2 linked regions of the Pokkaliibacter sp. MBI-7 genome follow. Each later gene encodes a partner of the first gene's protein in a complex. Links are inferred from orthologs where the notes say so. Each region holds a gene or a part of one and is shown in the gene's direction. Other genes may lie near its edges.

Evidence for each region.
Region 2: the proteins of rne (region 1) and eno are in contact, whole or in part, in a solved structure (PDB 2FYM), measured with the Escherichia coli proteins. The link is inferred for Pokkaliibacter sp. MBI-7 from one-to-one orthologs.

What each region holds. Positions count from the first base shown.
Region 1 is NZ_JARVTG010000002.1:198,793-216,687, reverse strand. Bases 2,942-6,591 are described here. They hold rne (ribonuclease E), read left to right. Parts: upstream 2,942-3,301; coding sequence 3,302-6,391; downstream 6,392-6,591. Other genes in these bases: murB (UDP-N-acetylmuramate dehydrogenase), read right to left, coding at 6,534-6,591. In the rest of the region: QCD60_RS20625 (MaoC family dehydratase), read left to right, coding at 1-132; QCD60_RS20620 (DNA-binding protein), read right to left, coding at 202-1,305; 23S rRNA pseudouridine(955/2504/2580) synthase RluC, read right to left, coding at 1,636-2,610; more of murB, read right to left, coding at 6,592-7,565; QCD60_RS20595 (low molecular weight phosphotyrosine protein phosphatase), read right to left, coding at 7,562-8,023; kdsB (3-deoxy-manno-octulosonate cytidylyltransferase), read right to left, coding at 8,103-8,870; QCD60_RS20585 (Trm112 family protein), read right to left, coding at 8,926-9,123; lpxK (tetraacyldisaccharide 4'-kinase), read right to left, coding at 9,255-10,247; QCD60_RS20575 (biopolymer transporter ExbD), read right to left, coding at 10,267-10,680; QCD60_RS20570 (MotA/TolQ/ExbB proton channel family protein), read right to left, coding at 10,677-11,315; QCD60_RS20565 (DNA internalization-related competence protein ComEC/Rec2), read right to left, coding at 11,376-13,748; QCD60_RS20560 (DUF2062 domain-containing protein), read left to right, coding at 13,839-14,381; lipoprotein-releasing ABC transporter ATP-binding protein LolD, read right to left, coding at 14,565-15,257; QCD60_RS20550 (lipoprotein-releasing ABC transporter permease subunit), read right to left, coding at 15,250-16,491; QCD60_RS20545 (DNA replication terminus site-binding protein), read left to right, coding at 16,573-17,484; QCD60_RS20540 (pyridoxamine 5'-phosphate oxidase family protein), read right to left, coding at 17,533-17,895. UniProt on the Escherichia coli protein: Endoribonuclease that plays a central role in RNA processing and decay. Required for the maturation of 5S and 16S rRNAs and the majority of tRNAs. Also involved in the degradation of most mRNAs.
Region 2 is NZ_JARVTG010000001.1:4,229,251-4,234,715, forward strand. What follows is about bases 1-2,854. They hold eno (phosphopyruvate hydratase), read left to right. Parts: upstream 1-706; coding sequence 707-2,002; downstream 2,003-2,854. Other genes in these bases: QCD60_RS18655 (CTP synthase), read left to right, coding at 1-569; ftsB (cell division protein FtsB), read left to right, coding at 2,212-2,496; QCD60_RS18670 (tRNA pseudouridine(13) synthase TruD), read left to right, coding at 2,493-2,854. In the rest of the region: more of QCD60_RS18670, read left to right, coding at 2,855-3,530; QCD60_RS18675 (protein-L-isoaspartate(D-aspartate) O-methyltransferase), read left to right, coding at 3,639-4,274; QCD60_RS18680 (DUF368 domain-containing protein), read left to right, coding at 4,301-5,227; QCD60_RS18685 (peptidoglycan DD-metalloendopeptidase family protein), read left to right, coding at 5,227-5,465. UniProt on the Escherichia coli protein: Catalyzes the reversible conversion of 2-phosphoglycerate (2-PG) into phosphoenolpyruvate (PEP). It is essential for the degradation of carbohydrates via glycolysis.

The sequences.
Region 1 (17,895 bases):
ACCATAGAAGAGATAGACCTACGCAGAAAAAAGGTTAAGCTCACCACCAATTGCACCGCAAACGGCAAGACAGTAGCTCAAGGCTACGCAATCGTCATGGTAAATAAACGACCCAAACCAACATCCGCATAAAAGCAAAGAGCCAGCTTTTCGCTGGCCCTTCCTAAAACACACCTCACACCAAACCTCAACTTGGCACCACTATGCCTGCATTCTAGCCTGCAATCGCTTCATTTCTTCTTCACGTGCAGACATAACCGTTTGCTGCTGTTTAAGCTGCGCACGAAGCCTCAATAACTCATCCTCACGCTCAAGCACCTGCTGGCGCAAATCCGACTCTCTGCGCATCGTCTCAGCATTAGAGCTGGACACCCGCTTACCCACTTCCTTCTGCGCACTCTCCAACTCCTGAATACGCTGCTCAAAGCGCTTGCTCTTGTTAACCTCTGTTAATAGTTGAGCATTGAGTTTACTTAGGTCTCTACTGGAGCTAGCAGACTCAAGCCGATACCCCTTTAACTCCTGCTCATAGCTTTTAAGCTGTGTTAACTGCGTTTCCGACTTAACTTCGGCCCGCGCAAGCTCCGCCTGCAATTCATGAATCTGCCGAGTAAGAGCGGAGTCTTTCTTGCTCGCATCATCTCGAAGCTGGTCGTGAGCAATACGCATCTGACCCACTTCCGCTTTATACCTAGACTGCGCCTCAACCAAACGCGCCTGTTCATCTTTCAGCCGAGACTCAAACTGAAGCCTGGACTCATCACGATTTTTGATCACACGATCCAGCTCGTGTTTTATATCCAACTCTCGCTGCTCTGCCTGGCCACGTTTCTGCAATTCAGCGTGCAGTGTTGCCTTTTGCAAAGACAGCTCGGCCTGCAACGTCTTAACCTTTTGTTCAAGCTCATCAATCCTGGAGCGCAACTGCTCGTTATGCACCTCATGCCCAACGATCTCAGTCCGCAAACGCTCAACATGCTGACTAGCATCAGATTCCTGCTGCTCCAGTTGAGCGGCCATCTGTCGACGCTCATGCTCAAGCTGAGCACTAGCCTGCCTCACCGCCTGATCCCACAACCCCTGAACTACTTGCACCACTTCCTTAGGCAGATCACTAGCAATAGGCAATCGATACTGAATTCGCTGTGGCAGCATCAACCACCACTCCTGCAGGGTAGTTTGAATTGCCGTATCATCCACATCTGCAAGCCTGGCACCAACCAACCTTAAGACAGGCTCAGTCCCTGACATAAGTAAGTCATCTGCAACTGCAAATACTTGTTCACGCACAGTTTTCGCTGACATCTACCAATCCTTAAACCTCGCAGTACCGATACGGCATTGTACACTAGGGGCTAAACCACCACACCCTTCCCTGCCCTCACCAGCACCGCAAAAACACTTGACTGAAAAAACCAGAATCGTATGATACGCGCCATCGCAAAAGCGATTCGTTATATTACTGGAAATGGTGGGCGTAGCTCAGTTGGCAGAGCTCCGGATTGTGATTCCGGCGGTCGTGGGTTCAAGCCCCATCGTCCACCCCATCCAGTACCTCACTGCACACATCTCAAAACTTCACCCAACCTCTATAAAGCAGCCGCATATTGCGGCCACTCAGAACACTTCCTTACATCATTCAACTGAAATGATTTCCGCTGAAAGCATATCAATCACTGCGTGAAGCTCAGCGTCATACTCAGCCTTAACAGATACAACCTCACCACTTATAGGATGGCGAAACGTCAACCTGGCCGCATGCAGAAAGAGTCGATTTAAACCGTACTGTTTTGCAGCTTTGTTCACCTCATCCACCCCGTACTTGTCATCACCAATGATTGGATGCCCCGCAAACTGGGAGTGAACTCGAATTTGATGCGTTCGACCTGTAATAGGCTTCGCCTCAACCAGGGTATATGAAGCAAAACGCCTCAAGACCTTAAACTCAGTCAGAGAGGGTTTACCGTCAGCGTCCACTCTCACAACTCGCTCACCAGAACGCAGTTCATTTTTCTTTAATGGTGCATTTACATGCTGATGCCGACTGGGCCAACGCCCCTGAACCAGTGCATGATACACTTTGTCTACACCGCCATCACGCAGCGCTTCATGCAGCGCTCTCAATGCAGAACGCTTCTTTGCCACCAGGATACAGCCTGAGGTATCGCGATCCAGGCGATGCACTAACTCCAGCATTTTAAGCTCGGGCCGCAGCTGACGCAGACTTTCAATTAAGCCAAGGCTAATCCCACTTCCACCATGCACCGCCAATCCAGAAGGCTTGTTAATCACCATCAACGCATCGTCTTCATACAGAATGGCGTCTTCAATTTTTCTACCTAATCCCGCAGAAACCGGAGGAGGAGCATCACGCTCAGGAAGCCTGACAGGAGGCAAGCGAAGCTCTTCACCACCGACGATTCGGTAGTCAGGCTTGACCCGCTTCCGATTTATCCGTATTTCCCCTTTGCGCATCATGCTGTAAATACGGGTTTTCGGAACCCCTTTAAGCATGGCCAGCAGAAAGTTGTCCAGGCGCTGACCTTGGTAATCAATGCTTATGGTTAACCATTGGACTTGGGCTGATGAGGGTTTCTGTTGATCGCTCATAACTGCTTGATTCAAATTGATCTGCCTATTTGATTGCGGCGGGGAAATACTGCTATATTGAGGCCGCTAACGAAGCTCAGCTCTTTAGAAGGACCAAGCCCCGATTGGGCTCCTCTACCCTGCTCTTCGTGCACTCATGATACCGTTGGGGACTGACTTTGCCTATGTGCAGCTGCCCAACAAAAGAATTAGGTCGCATCACATTATTGGTGCGAAGCAACTAACCAGCCTTCCGTTCGATGCTAGTACCACTGTTTTAGGTCAGCTTCTTAATGGAAAGCCTGGAGTAAGAGCCTTTAATACCTGTTGTCAATTGATTGACGCGTAAGCAGGGCAGAACCTGCAAGAGCAGTGCTGGGAAATGTAATTTGATGGAAGGCATACCTTCTACCAAATCCACTCAGCTAACTCCGCATCAACACCCTAAAACGACAGGCTATGGTAACGCTTATATTCCTATCCGAACGCAACTAATATCGTGTGCTCGGTAGTGGCTTTCCCTGTATTTGCAACGCGTTACTGACCGAAACGGCACCGACACTCTGAAATTGACAGCGCCAAGCCGGCCCGGAGATTGACCTCTCTGCAAGAAGAACCGGTAGTAAAAACTGGGCTGCTGTCTTGGCCGTTACACAGTGGATATTTACATCGACGCTAGGCCCTATATGGTCTGACGTTAAAAATGAAAAGAATGATGATCAACGCAACCCAGCCTGAAGAAATCCGGGTTGCTCTTGTTGACGGTCAAAGACTCTACGATCTGGACATTGAGTCCGTCTCCCGCGAACAAAAGAAAGCCAACATATATCGTGGCCGTGTTACCCGCATAGAACCCAGCCTTGAGGCAGCCTTTGTTGACTATGGCGCGGACCGCCATGGCTTCCTTCCACTAAAAGAAATTGCTCGAGAATACTTCAATAACGAAGGCAAAGGTGGCCGTGTAGCCATTCGCGAAGCGATTCGCGAAGGACAAGAAGTCATAGTTCAGATAGACAAGGAAGAAAGAGGCAACAAAGGCGCGGCACTGACGACGTTTATTAGTCTTGCAGGGCGTTACTTGGTACTAATGCCAAATAATCCCCGTGCTGGTGGCATCTCTCGTCGCATTGAGGGTGAAGAACGTCAGGCTTTAAAGGATGCTCTAGACTCAATTCAAATTCCAGGGAGTGCCGGGGTTATTGTCCGCACCGCTGGCATTGGACGCACACCTGAAGAACTGCAGAACGACCTGGACTATCTGATGCAGCTCTGGGAATCGATCCGATCTGCAGCTCTTAATCGACCTGCACCTTTCCTGATCTATCAGGAAAGCAATGTCATTATTCGGGCTATGCGTGATTATCTTCGCCAGGATATTGGCGAAGTATTGATCGATTCTGCAGAAGTGCATCAGGACGCAATGAATTTTGCTCGTCAGGTCATGCCGACATTCCAGAGCAAGATCAAACTGTACCAGGAAGACATTCCTCTATTTACACGGTTCCAGATTGAATCCCAAATCGAGACAGCCTTCCAGCGCGAAGTACGCCTCCCATCTGGCGGCTCAATTGTAATCGACCCCACAGAAGCACTGGTCTCGATCGACATCAACTCCTCTAGAGCCACCAAAGGTGGTGATATCGAGGAAACCGCTCTGCAGACCAACCTTGAGGCGGCAGATGAGATAGCCCGTCAGTTACGTCTGCGGGATATTGGCGGACTGGTAGTCATCGATTTTATTGATATGACTCCCATCAAGAATCAGCGTGAAGTGGAAAACCGCTTAAAAGATGCACTTAAGGTAGATCGTGCGCGCATCCAGATTGGACGCATCTCTCGCTTCGGTCTGCTTGAAATGTCACGTCAACGTCTTCGCCCATCGCTGGGTGAAACCACAGCAATGACATGCCCACGCTGTCACGGCCAAGGCAGCATTCGCGATGTAGGCTCGCTATCACTTTCCATCATGCGCCTGATCGAAGAAGAGGCACTGAAGGAGCGCACCGCCCAGATTCGCGCCATCGTTCCCGTGAGCGTTGCAACCTACCTGCTTAACGAAAAGCGGCCACATCTGTCACGCCTTGAGCAACGCCAAAGCATCAAGATTGTCATCGTCCCCAATCCTAATCTTGAAACACCTCACTACGAGGTTATACGTCTGCGAGACGACAATGTTGAAGCCCGCTCCACCGACGCCAGCTATGAGCTGATTGAAGAAGAGCATAGCGACGAGACTACTCCGGTAGCAGCACAGCATTCACGCGAGGAAGCAGCAGTCAAAAGCATGCCTCCGGCAGCATCGGCTCCGTTGCCAACCGTCTCCCCCCCCCCAGCAGCAATTGCACATCAGGCCCCTTCTGTAGGGCTCGGCCGCCGGTTGCTAAAAGCTTTCAGCAGCTGGTTCCAGGGAGAGACCAAAGATGAAACGGCACCGACCGTAGAGCAGCCAGCACAACCGAAACCAGAAAGCAGTGAGCGCGAAACCAGTAATCGTCGTCATGAGCGGAATGATCGTAATCGTCGAGGTCGCGACAATGAACGCCGAGACAATGGCCGTAACGATGCAGAGCGCCGCACAGACTCTGAACGCAAAGTCGACAGCGAAGATCGTGCAGCTCGTGAAGACGACAGCCGCGAGCGAAATACTCGGGACAATCGAGGTCAACGTGATCGTCGTCGCAATAGCCGCAATGAGCGTACCACTCGTGAAACTGAAGTGGATACTGAAAGCAATGAACAGTTAGTAACCCAAACCGTTACTGAGGGCTCAAATGAATCATCTGCCCCTGAGCAAGCCAGTGATGATCGTCGCCGGGGACGTCAGCGCCGTCGACGTGATCGCAGTGCGAAGCGCACCCCACTACCTGACCACCTAAAAGCTCAGGCAATCGGTGAAGAAACCGAACCCGCCCTGACAGAAGATGAAAAATCAGTTAATGAGCTCGCTATCGTCGTTGCTGCAGACGCTGTGGTAGTGGAGACCGCAAGCACAGCAGACGCACCTGACTCTACATCCGCAGACGAGGTGATGAGCACTGACGAAAGCAACGTAGCTATCTCTGCTTCAGACGCCAGCGACGACCAGGACGAACACCCCCAGCGACGTCGCCGCAACCGCGGACGCAACAACAACCGCAGAGACGACAAGTCTGCAGAAGCTGTTAGCACTGAGGTTGCCACTGACGATGCCGTGGCTGTTGCAAGTGATACTGCCGTATCACAGTCATCAGAAATAGCGCACGCCATTTCTGATGAACAAATAGCGAATCAGCCGGAGCCCACCAGTCTGCCGGACTCCACCGAGGTCAACTCTGCAGTGGCAGCAGATGCTATTGCCGTAGAAGCACCCGTTACTGACCAGTCTACGGCAACTGAGCTGGTTGTTACCGACAGCGAGAGCTATCCAGCAGCAGAGCAAGTTGAGCACAAGGAAGTAATTGCACCTGAGCAACTTACAGCCTCTGCTGAGACTGCTGAGACTGCTGAGACTGCTGAGACTGCTGAGACTGCTGAGACTGCTGAGACTGCTGAGACTGCTGAGACTGCTGAGACTGCTGAGACTGCTGAGACTGCTGAGACTGCTGAGACTGCTGAGACTGCTGAGATTGTCAGCGAGCAAGCTTCCGAAGAGCAGACTGTGCAACTGGCAGAAGAGAAGGCTGATGAAGCTCCTTTGGAGCCACAACCCTCCGAAGATGCACCAAGGCGCGTTCGCCGTGCTCATAATGACCCACGTGAAATCAAGCGCCGTCAAATGCTCGAAACTCAACAGCAGCCCGAAGTAAGTAGCCAAGACGAGTAATATACCCAACTCGTGAAAATAAAAGGGCTTGCATCTGCAAGCCCTTTTTAGTTTCACCCGTCTGCGAAACCGCAGCGGGGGTAGTGCACCTATTCATATTCACTAAACGATCCCTAAAACCCTGACCAAAGTGAACGTGACGTTATTGCAGAACCACAGGTTCCTGCTCTAACAAAACACCGTAGCGTTGCTTTACTGCCAATTGAATACGCTGCGCCAGCGCCAATAACTGCTCTCCATTGCCACCACCATGATGGACTAACACTAGCGCCTGATCCTTGTGCACCCCTACTGCTCCCTCACGCCAACCTTTGAAGCCTAGTTGATCTATCAGCCAAGCTGCAGCAAGTTTATAGCCTGGACCATCGACAAAGCCAACCAAACCCGGGTAGTCATGGCGCAACAGATCGAACTGCTCTGCTGTTATCCAAGGATTTTTAAAAAAGCTCCCCGCATTTCCTAATACATCAGGGTCTGGCAACTTTGACTGGCGAATAGCTACCACTGCTTCAGCAACCTGCTGCACCGTTGGCCGTTCAATACCCTTCTGGTCAAAATAGTCACGCAGAGCCTTATATTTGATCTGGGCATCAGCCTGCTTTGACAAGCACAACTCTACGGACACAATGATCCAGCTCTTACCAATGCTCTCTTTGAAGATGCTATGTCGGTAGGAGAAGTTGCAATCAGCTGCTTCTCGCGTGCAGAACGCTCCTGTGACAGTATCGAGATACTGCACTCGTAGTAGAACGTCCTTTAACTCCATGCCATAAGCGCCAATATTTTGCACTGGCGCAGCACCTACGGTACCTGGAATCAATGCCAAATTTTCCAAACCTGACCATCCCTGAGACAAGCTGAAGCAGACCAAAGAATGCCAGTTCTCTCCTGCCCCAACGTTTAAAGTAACGTCCGACTCATTCTCGGATAGCACCTCAACGCCTTTGATATCAATTAACAAAGTAAGACCAGGCAGGTTCTGGCACAGCACTACATTGCTACCCCCACCTAGCACACGCCATGCGAGATTGCGCTTTTGCGCAACAGCAATATCTTGCTGCAATTGGCTAGCAGAGTGCACAACAGACAGGTACTCAGCTTCTACTGAAAATCCAAAAGTATTCAACCTAAGTAAATCGGCGTTCTCTTGCCAGTGCTCAGGATAGTCACTCACTTCACTAAATCCTTAATTAAGGCATCCGCAGCCACTTCAACAAGATCAAGCACCAGCTCAAACCCAGACTCTCCATCATAGTAAGGATCAGGCACCTCCTCTATTGAATCTGGATGATAATGGAGGAACAAACCAAGTTTATGCTGCAATTGAGCGGGGCAATTCTGCTTCAAGCTACTTAGATTGGCATGATCCATAGCCAGAATTACATCAAACTCTTCAAAGTCTGATGGCATGACCTGGCGAGCTCTGAGGGGAGTTAAATCGTAGCCACGCCTGGCGGCAGCACGACAGCTCCGTCTATCAGGTGACTCACCCGTATGGTAAGCAGCCGTCCCTGCCGAATCGACCTGAAAACGCCTACCCAACCCCTGCTGGGTGATTTTCTTTGCCAGCACACCTTCTGCAGTAGGGGAACGACAGATGTTGCCAAGGCACACTAAAAGAATTTTGTACATCTCTCACCGAATAGTCAGACAGCTCAACAAACAATGGCTCTAAAGAGGCATACACAGCCTCCAGATTCAGAATTTTCAGCTATCGGCCATCGCCAAGTATCGAACGTACTCGTACCAGATCATCAGGTGTATCTACACCAGCAGGAGGAATGACCGACGCCTCAGAGACCTGAATATAGCCACCATTCCACAGTACACGTAGCTGCTCCAGCGCCTCCCATTGTTCTATCGGAGCGGGTGACCACTGGACGAACTGATTCAACAAACCAACACGGTAACTGTACAGCCCGATATGTCGAAATGCCTGCCAGCCTGACGGCGGAACATCGCTGATACCTTGAGCAAACTCATCCCGATGCCACGATACAGGCGCACGGCTAAAATAAAGCGCCTTACCATGTACATCTTTAACGAGCTTGACCACGTTGGGATTGGCGAATAACGCCATATCCTCAATCGGCTCGCACAACGTTGCCATGTCCGCCTGAGGATGCTTCAGCAGAGTCTGCGCGACCTGATCAATCAAGGTTGCAGGCAGCATCGGCTCATCCCCCTGAACGTTCACGATGACCTCGTCATCTGACAGTTTCAACTGTGACGCCACCTCCTGAATCCGATCAGTACCGGAGGGATGTGCCGCAGAAGTCATACATACTTCAGCGCCGAAGGCTCTGGCCATGCTTTCAATTCTCTCATCATCAGTAGCGATGATGACGCGCGCCGCTCCACTGGCACACGCTTTCTCCCACGTGTGCTGGACCATTGGCTTACCGGCGATATCCAGCAGGGGTTTGCCTTTCAGGCGGGTGGACGCGTAACGGGCAGGGATGACAACCAGAAACGACATAGTCTGTGAAACTCCCGAACAAATACTACCTTGCAGCAAAAAGGCCGCTTCTTTATTAACGCTGCTTTGGACGCTTCGCCCGTTCTTCTTCGGTCAAGCTACGCGCTTCTGACTCCAACATCACGGGAATACCATCACGTACCGGATAAGCGAGATTGCTGGCATAGCAAAATAGCTCCTGACGATCGGCATGCCACTCAAGCGGCGCCTTGGTAACGGGGCACACTAGCAAATCCAATAACTGCTTATCCATTCTGGATCTCCGTAAAACTAGGCATGCTGATCCTGACGGACAACACGATGATAGATATCGATTTATACAACCCACCGGGCAAGGCTAAGCCTCGACAGCAACGTGCATTGTTAACATTTGGAAAGCAGATTTCAGCGCCTTTTCAGGTTAAGGCTACGTAGCTTTTCCGCCAACGCGCTAAAAAAGCTATCTGACAGCACCGCAGTAATATCCAGATACCACAGGTTATCTACTGCAAAACCACCACACTTCACAGCATCTTTAGCTGTTACGACAACCGGCATGCCTCCACTCGGTATATCTTCTTGCTGAAAGTGATAGTGGTCAGGCTTACTGATAGAACGCGTAATTTTGATGCCTAGCGATTCCAACGTCGAAAAAAAACGTGTGGGATTACCTATTCCGGCCATCGCAATGACCTCTCGCCCACTCCATGCGTGAACATCAGAAGCCTGCCCTGTATGCACATGAACCATTTGCTGGGCACGAATATGCATTGTAAAGGAAGTCGTTACAGGTGTGCTGGCCGCATAGCCATTGACCACACAAAAATCCACTTCAGCAAGACGCTCAGGCGGCTCCCTAAGCGGCCCGACCGGCAGACAATGGCCATTCCCCAGGCCGCGATGACCGTCAACGACAGCAATTTCTATATGACGCCCTAAGCGGTAGTGCTGAAGGCCATCATCACTGAAGATCAGATCACAATCATTGTTTTCCAGCAGCCATTGCACCGCTGCTACACGATCTGGAGCAATAACCACCGGACAATCGCAAAGCTTTCGCAGCAGCGCAGGCTCATCACCCGATATAGCAGGATCAGTATCCACTTCAACCGTCAAAGGATAGACATCGGACTGGCCGCCGTACCCACGACTGACTACTCCAGGCCGATAACCTTGCTGCTTTGCCCAGGTAACCAGTGCTGTAATCAAAGGCGTCTTACCAGTACCACCAATAGATATGTTACCCACCACAACCACAGGCACCGGCGCCAACCAGGCATTAGTTTGCAGGCGTTGCCTGCGTCGACTTGCCAACCGCTTAAACAGCACTTCAAGTGGCCATAACAGGTAGCTCAGCTTGTTATTGCCGTACCAGAGGGATTCAGAACTCAAAGCCATGAGCAAACTCTCAGCATGCTTACTCACCCTCACTCGTCAGGATACGAATATGCACATAGCCCGCCTGCCCTGCTGCATCCATGGCGCGCACTACAAACTGATGGGGTGTACTGGCATCGGCACTGATCAGCAAGGGTAGAGAGGTATCTCCTTTACCTGCCACTTCGATAGCATGCTTGACCGTAACAAGCTGAGCATCTGCCAGTACCGCATCATTGACTGCTATCTGGCCGTCAGCACTGATACTGACCTCTATCGACTGCACCGGTGCTTCTTCTATAGTCGCCGAAGATGACGGCAGAGTGAGCTGCAGCGGCCTGTCCTTCTGAAAGGTGGTGGAGACCATAAAAAAGATCAGTAGCAAAAATACCACATCGATCAAAGGTGTCAGATTGATGCTCACCTCTTCCCGATTCTGACGGCGGAACTTCATACTTTGGCAAGCTCCGTAGCTTGCTCGTGCTCACGATCACCATGCAGCATTTCTACGAGCTTGATTGCCTGACCTTCCATATCGACGACCAAGGTATCGACACGGCGCTGCAGCATGCGATGTAAAAACACTGCAGGTATGGCAATGACCAGGCCGGTTACGGTAGTCAGCAAAGCCTCAGAGATACCTCCGGCCAGCAGGGCCGTGTTTCCCGTTCCCGCATGGGAAATTTCGGTAAAGACTTTGATCATCCCCAACACGGTGCCAAGTAGACCTAACAACGGTGATATAGCGGCAATGCTGCCAAGGGTACTCAGGTATCGCTCCAGTTCATGGATGACCTGACTGGCCGACTCTTCTATGCTTTCCTTCATGATGTCCCGTCCATGACGCGCATTCAGCAAACCAGCCGCCATAATCGCTCCCAGTGGACTGCTTTTACGAATTTGCTGCAATCTGGTGTTATCGAGCCGATGTTGACTGACGGCATCCCAAACTTCACTGAGAAGATGTGCCGGTGCTATGCGGGAAGGCCGCAGCGTCCACAGTCGTTCAATGCAAATTGCCAGCGCAACAACCGAACACAACAACAGAGGGACCATGGTCCACCCTCCGGCAATCAGCAAATCCAGCACTTTGTTCTCCCAGCTGAAATCAAGCGGTCAGCTTTGACCAAATATTCCCAATACCTGACGTTACCTTGGCGCCCACTGCCACCAAAGCCGAGCGTCAGTCTCTCGATAACCTGTAATGCGAAGCGGCTCATCTGCGCGGCTATCAGCAGTCACACTGCCATCGACGCCGGTATTATAGGTTGCGATGGCGCGCGATTGAAACCGACGAAGGGTTTCGACATGCGGGTGGCCAAAATGATTCCGGTAGCCTGCGGTAAAAATGGCGGCCACAGGCCGAGTCACATCCAGCATTGACTCCGACGAGCCGGTTCGGCTGCCATGATGCGAGGCCACCAGTAACGAGGCCTGTAGCTCATTGTTGGTAAGCTCCATCAGCCTTTGCTCAGCACGCTGGTCCAAATCACCCAGTAATAGTGCTGAATGATGAGTCCCCTGAACATGCAGCACACAGGAGGCACTGTTGTCATCACGCTGTGCTACGACAGGTAACTGCAACTGGCGAAAGGTTACGCCATCCCACTGCCAGGTCTTATCAACACATTGCTCAGCCTGCCAGTCGACGGACTGTAACTGACCAACAGTCCACTGTGCGGCAGGATATAAAGCATGAAGATAGACCGCACCACCACTGTGATCACGATCATCATGACTCACTAATATCCTGTCAGGCTCAAGTCCGGCACCTTGCAAATAGGGCTGTATAACACGCGGCGCAACCACGAAGTCGCCATACGCAGGGCCAGTATCATACAGCAAGGTATGACGTTTTGTTTGAAGGACAACGGCAGTACCCTGTCCAACATCCAGCGCTACTAAACGCCACTCCCCCGCTCCCAACTGCTCATATTGAGGAAAGACCAAGGGTAACCATGCCAACCAGACCCAGCGTTTACCCGGCAAAGCTTTGGCTCCAAGCAACCAGATGCTGGCAACCATGGCAACTCCTGGCCCAAGAATGGATACGTCACCTGGATGCCAGGGCAGATAAAGCGGATATGCATCGAAGAGATTTTTAAGTAACAGCCAGAGCGTCGTCAGCACATCACTCAGATAACCAGCTGTTTTCTCTACCCAATGCAAAGAAACCAGACTAGCGACAGCCAACAATAACAGCGGCGGAACCAGCAACGTGCTGACGACGGGGACGATTAACAGATTCAGCAAGGGTGAGGCAAAACTCAAAATGGCAAAGTTCGCCATTACCATGGGCAACATGAGGAAACTGAGCGCCAGCTGCACTCCCAGCCACTGCTGCCAGAATTTGTGCTGTGGCCGAGCCGGCTGCAGCAACCAGAGCAAGGTCGCTACCGCCATGGACGACAACCAAAAGTCCGCTCCCATAGGCGCACCCGGCCACAACAGTATGATCCCCGTCAGGGCATACAACAGTCGCAACCAGCCTGATACAGGTATGGCACGCCAGCCGCCGCACACCCAGACAACCAGCATAAAGAATGCACGCTGAGCCGGAAGCCCCCATCCCGACAGCGTGGCATAGGCTGCCGCCACTGCAAGCCCCATTATGTAGACCAGTGGCCATCGATTATAGAGCAACCCCAACCACTGTAACGACCGGCCCACTCCCTGCCCCAGCAATCCACCCAGTAGAAAAGCCAGCCCGATATGCAATCCACTGACGGCGACCAGATGCGCCAGTCCCGTTTGCTGCAGCAAGGACCAGTCATCATCACTCAGACCTCTCCGGTCAGCCATCAGCAAGGCTCGAATAATGGCACTGCCACTTGTATCCGGTAGCATTGCTCGCCACTGCTCGGCAAATTCATTACGCCACGCCTGCCAGCCCGCTTCCTGACCTAACAACCTGCCTTTGTCACGAGTAGTGCCGATGAAGCTCAATCCATGGGCATAGGCCCAGCGCTCAAAATCAAAGGCGCCCGAACTGGCATTACCGTGCAGTGGCTTGACTTTTACTTGATGCAGTGACCATATTTGCCCTGCAGCAACTGGTGACGACAACTCGGAAGGTAAATATAGAAGCGCACGACTGGACGTCAGCGCAGATAGTTCAGCAGACAGATCAGGAGAAGAGTGATCCTGAGAAGCAAGGCCTGCAGGACGGGAAAGTGATGCAACGACCACCTTTGCCCAGACTCGTTGACCATAGCTCGATGACTCTGGTAAATCTAGCACCACCACTTGCAAGTCTAAACGCTGCTCGAACAACCGTGGACCGGGAAATGGGTGGCACACCTGCCAGTAAAAGCTCGTCCACAATGTTCCCGTACTGACAGCAGAGAAAACCAGCAGTACCTTGAAAGCGTTGAGTTGACGAGCGAGGTACCACCTGGAAATGAAGGCCAGCATCAGCGTGACTAACAACAGCGCTATCAGCCACAGCAACGAAGGCAACACCGGCAAGGCATAAACCCCTACCGCGCCAACAACAAAACCCAACGCCATCCGGCCAGTCATCTGCCTGTCACTCATCCATGTATAATTGGCATTTCTTCCTGTAAGGCGCATAATAGCGCCGCTTGAGCCTGCCCTTCAGCGAAACAGTCCATGCCTCGTAAATTACTGAAACGCTTTATACCCCAACCTGCAGAGCTAAAGAAGCATCGTTCCCTGCGCTGGCTCGGCGAACTGCTTGATGGCCCCAATATCTGGCATTTGACCCGAGGATCAGTGTCCAGAGCATGCTTCGTGGGTATTTTCTGTGCTTTTCTACCTATGCCATTCCAGATGGTGGTAGCTGCAGTATTTTCTATTCTTTGCAGAAGTAACATGCCACTGAGCGTAGCACTGGTGTGGCTGACCAACCCCGTTACCATGCCTCCCGTCTTCTACTTCTGTTATCGCGTTGGTGCCTGGATGCTTAATATGGAGCCAGTGCACTTTTCCTTTAGCGCACTGACTTCAGGACTAGGCTCAAGCCTGAAGAATATCTGGGAACCCTTACTTGCTGGCTCCTTGACCTGCGGCATCGTCTTCGGCTGTTTATCCTATCTGCTGATGCAGGGCTTCTGGCAGTGGTCAGTGCGTCGAAACTGGGCCGCACGCATAGCCAAACGCAAGGCAGCACGGGAGCAACAGCACAGATCCTGATAATACTGAATCCAACGGGTTCAACAGGACTGTGCAATAAGATGGATAGGGCTGTGAAAGGATGGCATTGGAGAACACGCTCAACCTGGCGCCCGCCCTTCAACGTGACACCTTATTGCTCGCACCCTGTTCTGCCACATTGCTAACCAACATGGCAGAACAGGCATATGGATACTGTTGCAGTTAAGCCATACGTTCAGTGAGATGACCATCAACCAGATTGTACTGGCGGTGCAGCTTGTCAGCTAATGACAAGTCGTGAGTTACAATCACAAAAGCCGTGGCCAGGGTCCTGTTAAGTTCAAAAATCAGCTCCTGAACACTCTCTGCAGTATGCCGATCAAGGTTACCTGTCGGCTCATCCATCAGTACACAAGCTGGTTGCGTCACTAACGCACGTGCAATCGCTACTCGCTGACGCTCTCCTCCTGATAATTCAGATGGCTTGTGAGACTCCCGCTTCGCCAATCCCACCCGAGCTAACATGGCAGAGGCCCGTTGCTGCGCCTCTGATTTCTTAACACCGGCAATCAGTAACGGGATCTGCACATTCTCCTGCGCAGTAAACTCTGCTAACAGATGATGAAACTGATAAACAAAACCGAGGTGACGATTACGCCAACGACCTCTATTCGCTTCCGACAGATCAGCGAAGGATTGCCCTTTCAACAGCACCTTACCGCTGTCGGTAATATCCAACCCACCCAGCAGGTTAAGTAATGTTGACTTACCCGAACCAGAACTCCCGACAATCGCCACACTCTCACCCGGCACAATACTGAAATTGATATTGTCCAGGATCTGCAGCTTACGCTCACCTTCCTCATAGCTCTTGCTCAACCCCTGAGCAGATAACACCACTTCCTTATTACTCATAGCGCAATGCCTCCGCAGGCTGAGTTCTGGACGCACGCCAGGCTGGATAAATAGTGGCAACAAAACTCACAGCCAAAGATAGCGCACACACCGATACTACATCCTGTAGTTGCGGATCCGATGGTAAGTAGCTGATGAAGTACACATTGGGATCAAGGAACTGCACATTGAACACGCGCTGAATCCAGTTGACCAGATCCGTTACGGTGAAAGCGAGAATGACGCCTAATATGGCCCCGGATGCTGTACCCACCACACCGATGACCGAACCCTGAACCATAAAGATCTTCATGATGTCACCAGGCGTCGCTCCCAGCGTACGCAAGATGGCAATATCGGCCGTTTTGTCGGTCACTACCATGACAAGCGTCGATACAATGTTGAAAGCGGCAACGGCTACAACCAGTGACAGCAGCAACCCCATGATGGTTTTTTCCATCTTGATGGCTTGGAAAAGATTGCCCTGGGTACGGGTCCAATCGCTGACGCGATACATCCCGGGTAGTGCGGAGGCTATCTCCCTGATCCGTTGTGGTGCAGTGAACAGATCATCAAACTTGACACGAACACCGTCAACACCATCCCCAAGTTTCTTAACTTTGGCTGCATCTTCGATATTGATCAGGGCCAGATTGGCATCCAGCTGCGCACCAGTGGAGAAAGTCCCGACAACTTCAAAGCGTTTCATGCGAGGAAAGACGCCGCCCATGGTCGCCGTTGCTTCGGGCAGTATCAGCGTGACCTTGTCACCCACTCGCGCCCCAATAAACTGAGCCAGCAGATCACCGAGAATAATACCGTAGCTACCTGGCTGCAGTGCATCCAGGCTACCTTGGGTAATGTGATCTTTAATTATTGATACTTTTGGCTCCTGCTCAGGCAGGATCCCCTGCAGAAACACACCATTGGTTCGCCCCTCGAAATTCAGCATGCCTTCAGCCTGCACAAAAGGAGCTACACCCAGCACACCCGGTTTGCCAATGACCGCCTTTTCTACATCTCGCCAGTTTTGCATGACCGGATAACCCAGGATTTCACCATGTGGCACCATTCCCAGCACCCGCTCACGCATCTCCCGATCAAACCCGTTCATCACGGAAAGAACGGTAATAAGCACCATCACCCCGAGAGTGAGGCCCAGCATAGAAACCGCTGATATGAAGGATATGAAGTGATTTCTTCGCTTGGCACGGGTATACCGCAACCCTATCCAAGACGCCCAAGATTTGACCATGTGTTGCTCCTGCACCAGTGCAGGCGCTAGTCTGGGCAAAGCCCTGAGACAAGTCAATCGGGCCCGGGAGCCAGAAACAACATGACCGTCAATGATATAACCAGCACCGAATTAAGCCCACCTGCCTTTGCGTGCATCCAGGTTTTTAAGCAACTGCTGCTTGAGTTGCATACGCTCAGTAAGCTGATTGACGACCCACAACAGATGATCTGGATTTGGCTTGATACACCGACGGCAGATGAAAGTGCTGCCCGTACACTCTTAAAATCCCAGTTATTTGATCTTTGGCATAAAGATGGCCAGGACGGGCGCCGGACGCGCAATTTAATCGGACTGGTAGGCGCATCTGAAGCACTATTAAAGCAAGCAAGGCAGGTCAACCACGCGAAACTGGCTTTCAAACAGGCCATCAATAAATTGATGGAAGAGAATGACCAGTCTCTGGCTGGATTCCGACAGGCGGTAGAGCAACGTCATCCAGCAATTGCCCATCTTTTAAATCACCACGGACTGGCGCGCCTGCACCTGAAACAATGTTACCGAACCATCCCTGTGTTACACCCAAAGCCGGACAAGGTATCTTACAGTTGGTACAACAACGGCCGCAGCATCAAGAAACTCAGCCCTGCAGACGCCCACAAACTGCTGTGCCAATTTGATACCAGCAGCCCACATATCCAGACGCAGCTCAATCTGCTTGGCCATCTGGGCAGCGATACCGCTATTGCTCAAGTACAATCACAGGCTCCTCTACTACGTGCCAATCTGGTGTTCAAAATGGCAGAGCAAGGCGACTTCCGTAAGGCCATGAATGTCGCCCTTCCGCTGTTTTTTCCCTTAGCCGAGGGAGAGCAGCCTCCTTTGTACAAATGCCCTCCAGCGCCCCCGAGCAGCAAACGTACTCGATCACCCAGAAATGACGCCCAGATTGAGGATCATCCTTTCTTGCCAAGCATTCGAGGTTATCTCTACAAGCAGCGACAGGGTTCTTAATTGATTTATTCTTTTCTGACGGCTAAGGCCCTGGGTCTGGAGCCTTGATTAGCGCAGCACTTCAGACACTGGCCGGTGCCCGATATCGCGAATATGCTCAATACCCTGGCGATAAATACGATAGGCCTTAGCGAAACCGCGAACATAAACGCCCTCAATCGGCGCCAGCTGAAACATGTGAAAATCCTGCAAATCTTTAAGCATGAGGGCAACTTCACCGAATCGAGCGGACAGTCGCTGCTGAATATCTGACCATAGCACCGCATCACGCTGTACTTCGGTTACCGATACACGAAAGGAGAGACGCTCGCGCGCATGAATGACCTTCGCCTGAGACTCATCCTCAATAAACATGACACTAAGAGGGCTCGCATTCAGCAGGTTGCGCGTATGTGCTGCCAGTTCGCTGAT
Region 2 (5,465 bases), on another replicon or contig:
AGCGTGGTGTGGAAGGGAAGATTCGTACTGTGCAGTTTGCCCGCGAAAACCGTATACCCTACCTAGGTATCTGTCTGGGAATGCAGGTAGCGGTTATCGAGTTTGCCCGTAACGTTGCCAAGCTGGAAGGCGCCAACAGCACTGAATTCAAACCCAAAGGGCCACATCCCGTTGTTGCTTTGATTACTGAATGGGTCGCAGAAGACGGTTCAGTCGAGATGCGTGACGAGGGCTCTGATCTGGGCGGCACCATGCGCCTGGGTGGTCAGGAGTGCCGTCTACTTGAAGGTACTCAGGCTTACAAATGCTACGGTAGCGATGTCATTAGTGAACGTCACCGTCATCGTTACGAATTTAACAATAACTATCTGGGTCGTTTGACCAATGCAGGTCTGACCATTTCCGGTCGCTCAATGGATGGCGCGTTGGTCGAAGTGGTTGAAGTGCCTGATCATCCCTGGTTTGTGGCCTGCCAATTCCACCCTGAGTTCACCTCTACTCCTCGCGATGGTCATCCGCTGTTTACAGGTTTCATCCAGGCCGCGGTGGACTATTCGGACAAACAATAAAATACTAACGGGCTCCCCAGAGGTATAACCTCTGGGGCAGGCTGTATCGGACTGGTTCGACAACTTTGCCGGGAACTCATAGAGTGAGCATCCCCCGGATTTTATCAGCCACCTTTTAACAGGGAGCAGAGATTGGTATGACTCAAATCGTCGATATCAAAGCACGTGAAGTTTTGGATTCCCGCGGCAATCCCACTGTCGAAGCGGATGTAATTCTGTCCTGTGGCACTGTTGGCAGTGCCTGTGCCCCTTCTGGCGCATCGACTGGTTCGCGCGAAGCGCTTGAGCTGCGTGATGGCGATAAGAGCCGTTATCTAGGCAAAGGTGTTCTTACCGCAGTGAAGGGTATCAACACTGAAATTCGCGCAGCCTTGCTGGGCAAGGATGCGGTGAATCAGCGTGAAATCGATAACATCATGCTGGCCCTTGATGGGACCGAGAACAAAGCCCGCCTTGGCGCCAATGCTATTCTGGCTGTTTCTCTGGCATGTGCCAAAGCAGCGGCTGCCGCCAGGAATATCCCGCTGTATCAGCATATCGCCGATATTAACGGTACCCCTGGTGTGTACTCCATGCCTGTACCTATGATGAACATCCTCAATGGTGGAGAACATGCTGACAACAACGTGGACATTCAGGAGTTCATGGTACAGCCTGTAGGCGCTCCAAGCTTTGCTGAAGCACTGCGCTACGGTGCAGAGATTTTCCATAACCTGAAAAAGGTCTTGTCTGAGCGCGGCCTGAATACTGCGGTCGGTGATGAGGGTGGATTTGCGCCTAATCTGGGTTCCAACGAAGAAGCGCTGGTTGTCATTCAGGAGGCGGTGGCCCGCGCTGGGTATCAGCTGGGTGACAACATCACCCTGGCGCTGGACTGTGCTTCTTCTGAGTTCTATAAAGATGGTCAGTATCAGCTTTCTGGCGAAGGTAAGACCTTTGATTCTGCGGGCTTCGTGAACTATCTGGATGATCTGTCGCAGAAATATCCTATCGTTTCTATCGAAGACGGTCTGGATGAGTCTGACTGGGCAGGTTGGGCGATTCTGACCCAACAGATTGGTACCCGCGTTCAGTTGGTTGGTGATGACCTGTTTGTAACCAATACCAAGATCCTGAAAGAAGGCATTGAGAAGAGTATCGGCAACTCCATTCTGATCAAGTTCAACCAGATCGGTTCGCTGTCTGAAACGCTTGATGCGATCAAAATGGCCAAAGAGGCTGGATATACCGCAGTAATCTCTCACCGTTCAGGTGAGACTGAAGACACCACTATTGCTGATCTGGCAGTGGGTACCGCTGCCGGGCAGATCAAGACAGGTTCTTTGTGCCGTTCTGATCGTGTATCCAAGTACAACCGTCTTCTGCGTATCGAGGAAGAACTGGGCGACAAAGCTGTTTATCGCGGTCGTTCAGAGATCAAAGGTCAGGCATAAGCCTGATTGAATTAAAAAGGGGAGCTCAGCTCCCCTTTTTTGCTTTCTCAAAACGGTTACCTGCAACTTGACAGTGGGAACTTACTTCCCTGAAGGTTGGGGGTTGGTTAGCATAAGGCTTTATTTTGTCCTGCTTCTTTGTTCAGGCTTGGATAAAGGGCAGCATGAGGTGTTCGTAGCGCTAATGAACACAGTGGGAAGCGAAACAAATGAAGCGTCTGGTACTTGTCCTGTTGCTGCTCTGTGCAGGATTGCAATATCGACTCTGGTGGGGAGAGGGGAGTTTGCCGGACCTCTGGGCTCTGAAAGACTCTATACAGCAGCAGCGGCAACTTAACGAGCGTTTGGAACATCGTAACAATTTACTCGAAGCTGAAGTGGATGATCTCAAACAAGGTATGGCTGCCATTGAAGAGCGGGCACGCAGTGAGTTGGGCATGATTCGGGAAGGTGAGACCTATTATTTGTTGTTGGAGCCAGAAAAGCAGCCATGAGTTTGTTACCTGATTGGCGCTATGCCGTATCGATGCCAGCAGTGCAGGGGCAGCTTAAAGTTTCTCCTGAGGACTTTGTAGTTATTGAGGAGCTGGGGTTTGAGCCTGAAGGGCAGGGCGAACACCTTTATGTCTGGGTTGAAAAACGGGAACTCAATACAGATGATGCTGCACGAGTATTAGCCAAGTGGCTCAAGTTGCCGCTGCGTGCTGTCAGCTATTCAGGCATGAAGGATCGTAATGCTCGGACTAGTCAGTGGTTCAGTCTTCATCTGCCTGGCAAAAGCATGCCAGATATAGCAGGCTTTCAGCACGAGAACATGCGTATCCTGCGCTGTGTGCGTCACAGTCGTAAGCTGAAACGTGGGATGCATCTACGCAATCATTTTGAGATTCACCTGCATCAGTTGAGAGGTGAGGTGGGCTCCTTAGCAGAGCGCTTGCAACGCATTGGCCTTGAAGGTGTTCCGAATTATTTTGGTGAGCAGCGCTTTGGGCGAGAGGGCTATAACCTGCAGATGGTTGAGCGGTTATTTGCGGGGGAGCTGGATCGATTATCACCTTATAAGCGCGGGTTGTTTCTATCTACAGCGCGGAGTTTTATTTTTAATCAGGTACTGAGCGAGCGCATAGCTGCTGGCTCCTGGACTACGCTGTTGTCGGGTGAGGCTGTTTATGATCAGGCGAACAATACGGTCTCTATTGTCGAGCAGGTCAGTGAGGGGTTGCTGAGTGCGTGTGCAATGGGACAAGTGGGGCCGACGGGGCCGCTATGGGGTAAGGGATACGGATGCCGCAGTGTCTGTGAGTCATTTGAGCAGGACGTCATATCGCCATGGCTAGCCTGGTGTACCGGTCTTGAGTCTTTCGGTCTTCACCATGAGCGACGAGCGCTACAGTTGCGTCCGGTTAACGTCCAGTCTGATCTGAGGGATGACCGCCTGAGTCTGTCTTTCAGCTTGCCCCGTGGTGGTTTTGCTACCTCGGTGATACGTGAATTGTGCGTTGTGCATGCTCAGTCGGATGCTGGATAATTTTCACTAGCGTTCTCGGTATGAATGCTGTCAAAGATGTCTGTAGTTGGGCCCAATGATCTGTATTCAGGAGTAGGAGTGACTGATTTCCAGTTGGATGGTATTGGTATGACCTCTGCCAGAACTCGCGAGCGAATGATTGCTCGCTTGCTGGAGCAGGGGATAAGCGACCAGGAGGTGTTAGATGTGATGCTTCGCATCCCACGGCACCTTTTTGTCGATGAGGCTTTGGCACATCGTGCCTATGAAGATACCGCACTGCCAATTGGCTATCAGCAGACTTTATCCCAGCCTTATGTGGTCGCCAGAATGACAGAGCTTATTCTGGGGGCCAGAAGAATGGAAAGGGTGCTGGAAGTCGGAACCGGGTCAGGCTATCAGAGTGCCGTGTTGGCCGCTCTGGCAGAACATGTATACACTCTTGAGCGCATCCGCCCCTTGCATGAGCGGACCCGCAAGCGTCTGCAACAGTTGAAAGTTTATAATGTATTTCCTCGTTACTCGGACGGTACAGTCGGATGGCCAGAAAAAGGCCCCTACGATGCAATTCTGGTGACTGCCGCCGCTGAGCAGGTACCGTACGAGCTTCTGGCTCAACTGGCGGAAGGTGGCGTACTGGTTATTCCGGTTGGAGGGCAGGAGGCGCAGTCACTGCGGCGTATCCGTCGTCAGCAAGACCAATATCATGAAGAAATGCTGGAACCTGTTCGATTTGTGCCTCTGCTCAAGGGCCGTCTACGCTAATTGATCTAATGGAATGAATCCCTTTTATGGAACGTATTTTTCTTTTTCTCAAGGGCATGGCTATGGGGGCGGCAGATGTTGTTCCCGGTGTTTCTGGTGGAACGATTGCCTTTATTTCCGGTATCTATGAAGAGTTACTGCTGACCATTCGCAATATCCATCCGCGTCTGTTTTTCTCACTATTTCGCAAAGGGGTGCTGGTCACCTGGCGAGAAGCGAATGGTTCATTTCTGGCAGTACTGCTAGCGGGAATACTGACCAGTATTCTGACTCTGGCCAAAGGTATTAGCTGGTTGCTCGAATTTTATCCTCTATTGATCTGGGGCTTTTTCTTTGGTCTGGTCATGGCATCTTGCCTGCTAATTGCGCGTCAAGTTGAGCGTTGGCGTACTGACACACTTTTGAGTCTCGTGCTGGGTGTACTGCTGGGCTGGATATTAACTCAGGGTTTTGCATTTTCTATGCCTCCAACCTCGTTCAATTTGTTTATTGGTGGTGCGATAGCCATCTGCGCGATGATCCTGCCCGGCATTTCTGGCAGTTTCATATTGCTTATTTTAGGACTCTATCAACCCGTCCTGTCGGCGGTTAAACAGCTCCAGTTCTCGACGCTCTTAATCTTTGTCTGTGGTTGCGTTACCGGATTAATGGGCTTTTCACGTGTGCTCAGCTGGTGCTTGCAACATTATCGTGCAATGACTCTGGCGATTTTGACGGGCTTTATGGTGGGTTCGTTAGGGAAAGTGTGGCCATGGAAGATTACCCGGGCCTATCGGCTCGATAGTCATGGTCAGTCTGTGCCTTTATTACAAGACAGTGTATTGCCTCACTCTTATCAAGGGTTGACGGGCCAGGCCCCGATGACGTTTGCGGTGCTGGCTCTGATGTTGCTGGGAGTGATGGTTGTTTTGGGATTGTCCAGAGCCGCTTCTGTTCAGGAGGCGCGTGGTTGATGTCTAACATAGCAATAAGAGGTTTGGTACTGGTGATGTTGATGCTGCTTGCAGGCTGCTCTAGCAACAGCAAATATGCACCAGTCAGCGATCTTTCTGCCCGTGCTCATGCGGGTGATGTTGCCGGTAAACATGTGGTCAAGACAGGCGAGACTCTGTACTCAATCGCCTATCGCTATGGTCGTGATTACAAGGAGCTGGCACGTCAGAACAGCATACCGGCACCGTACACTATCTA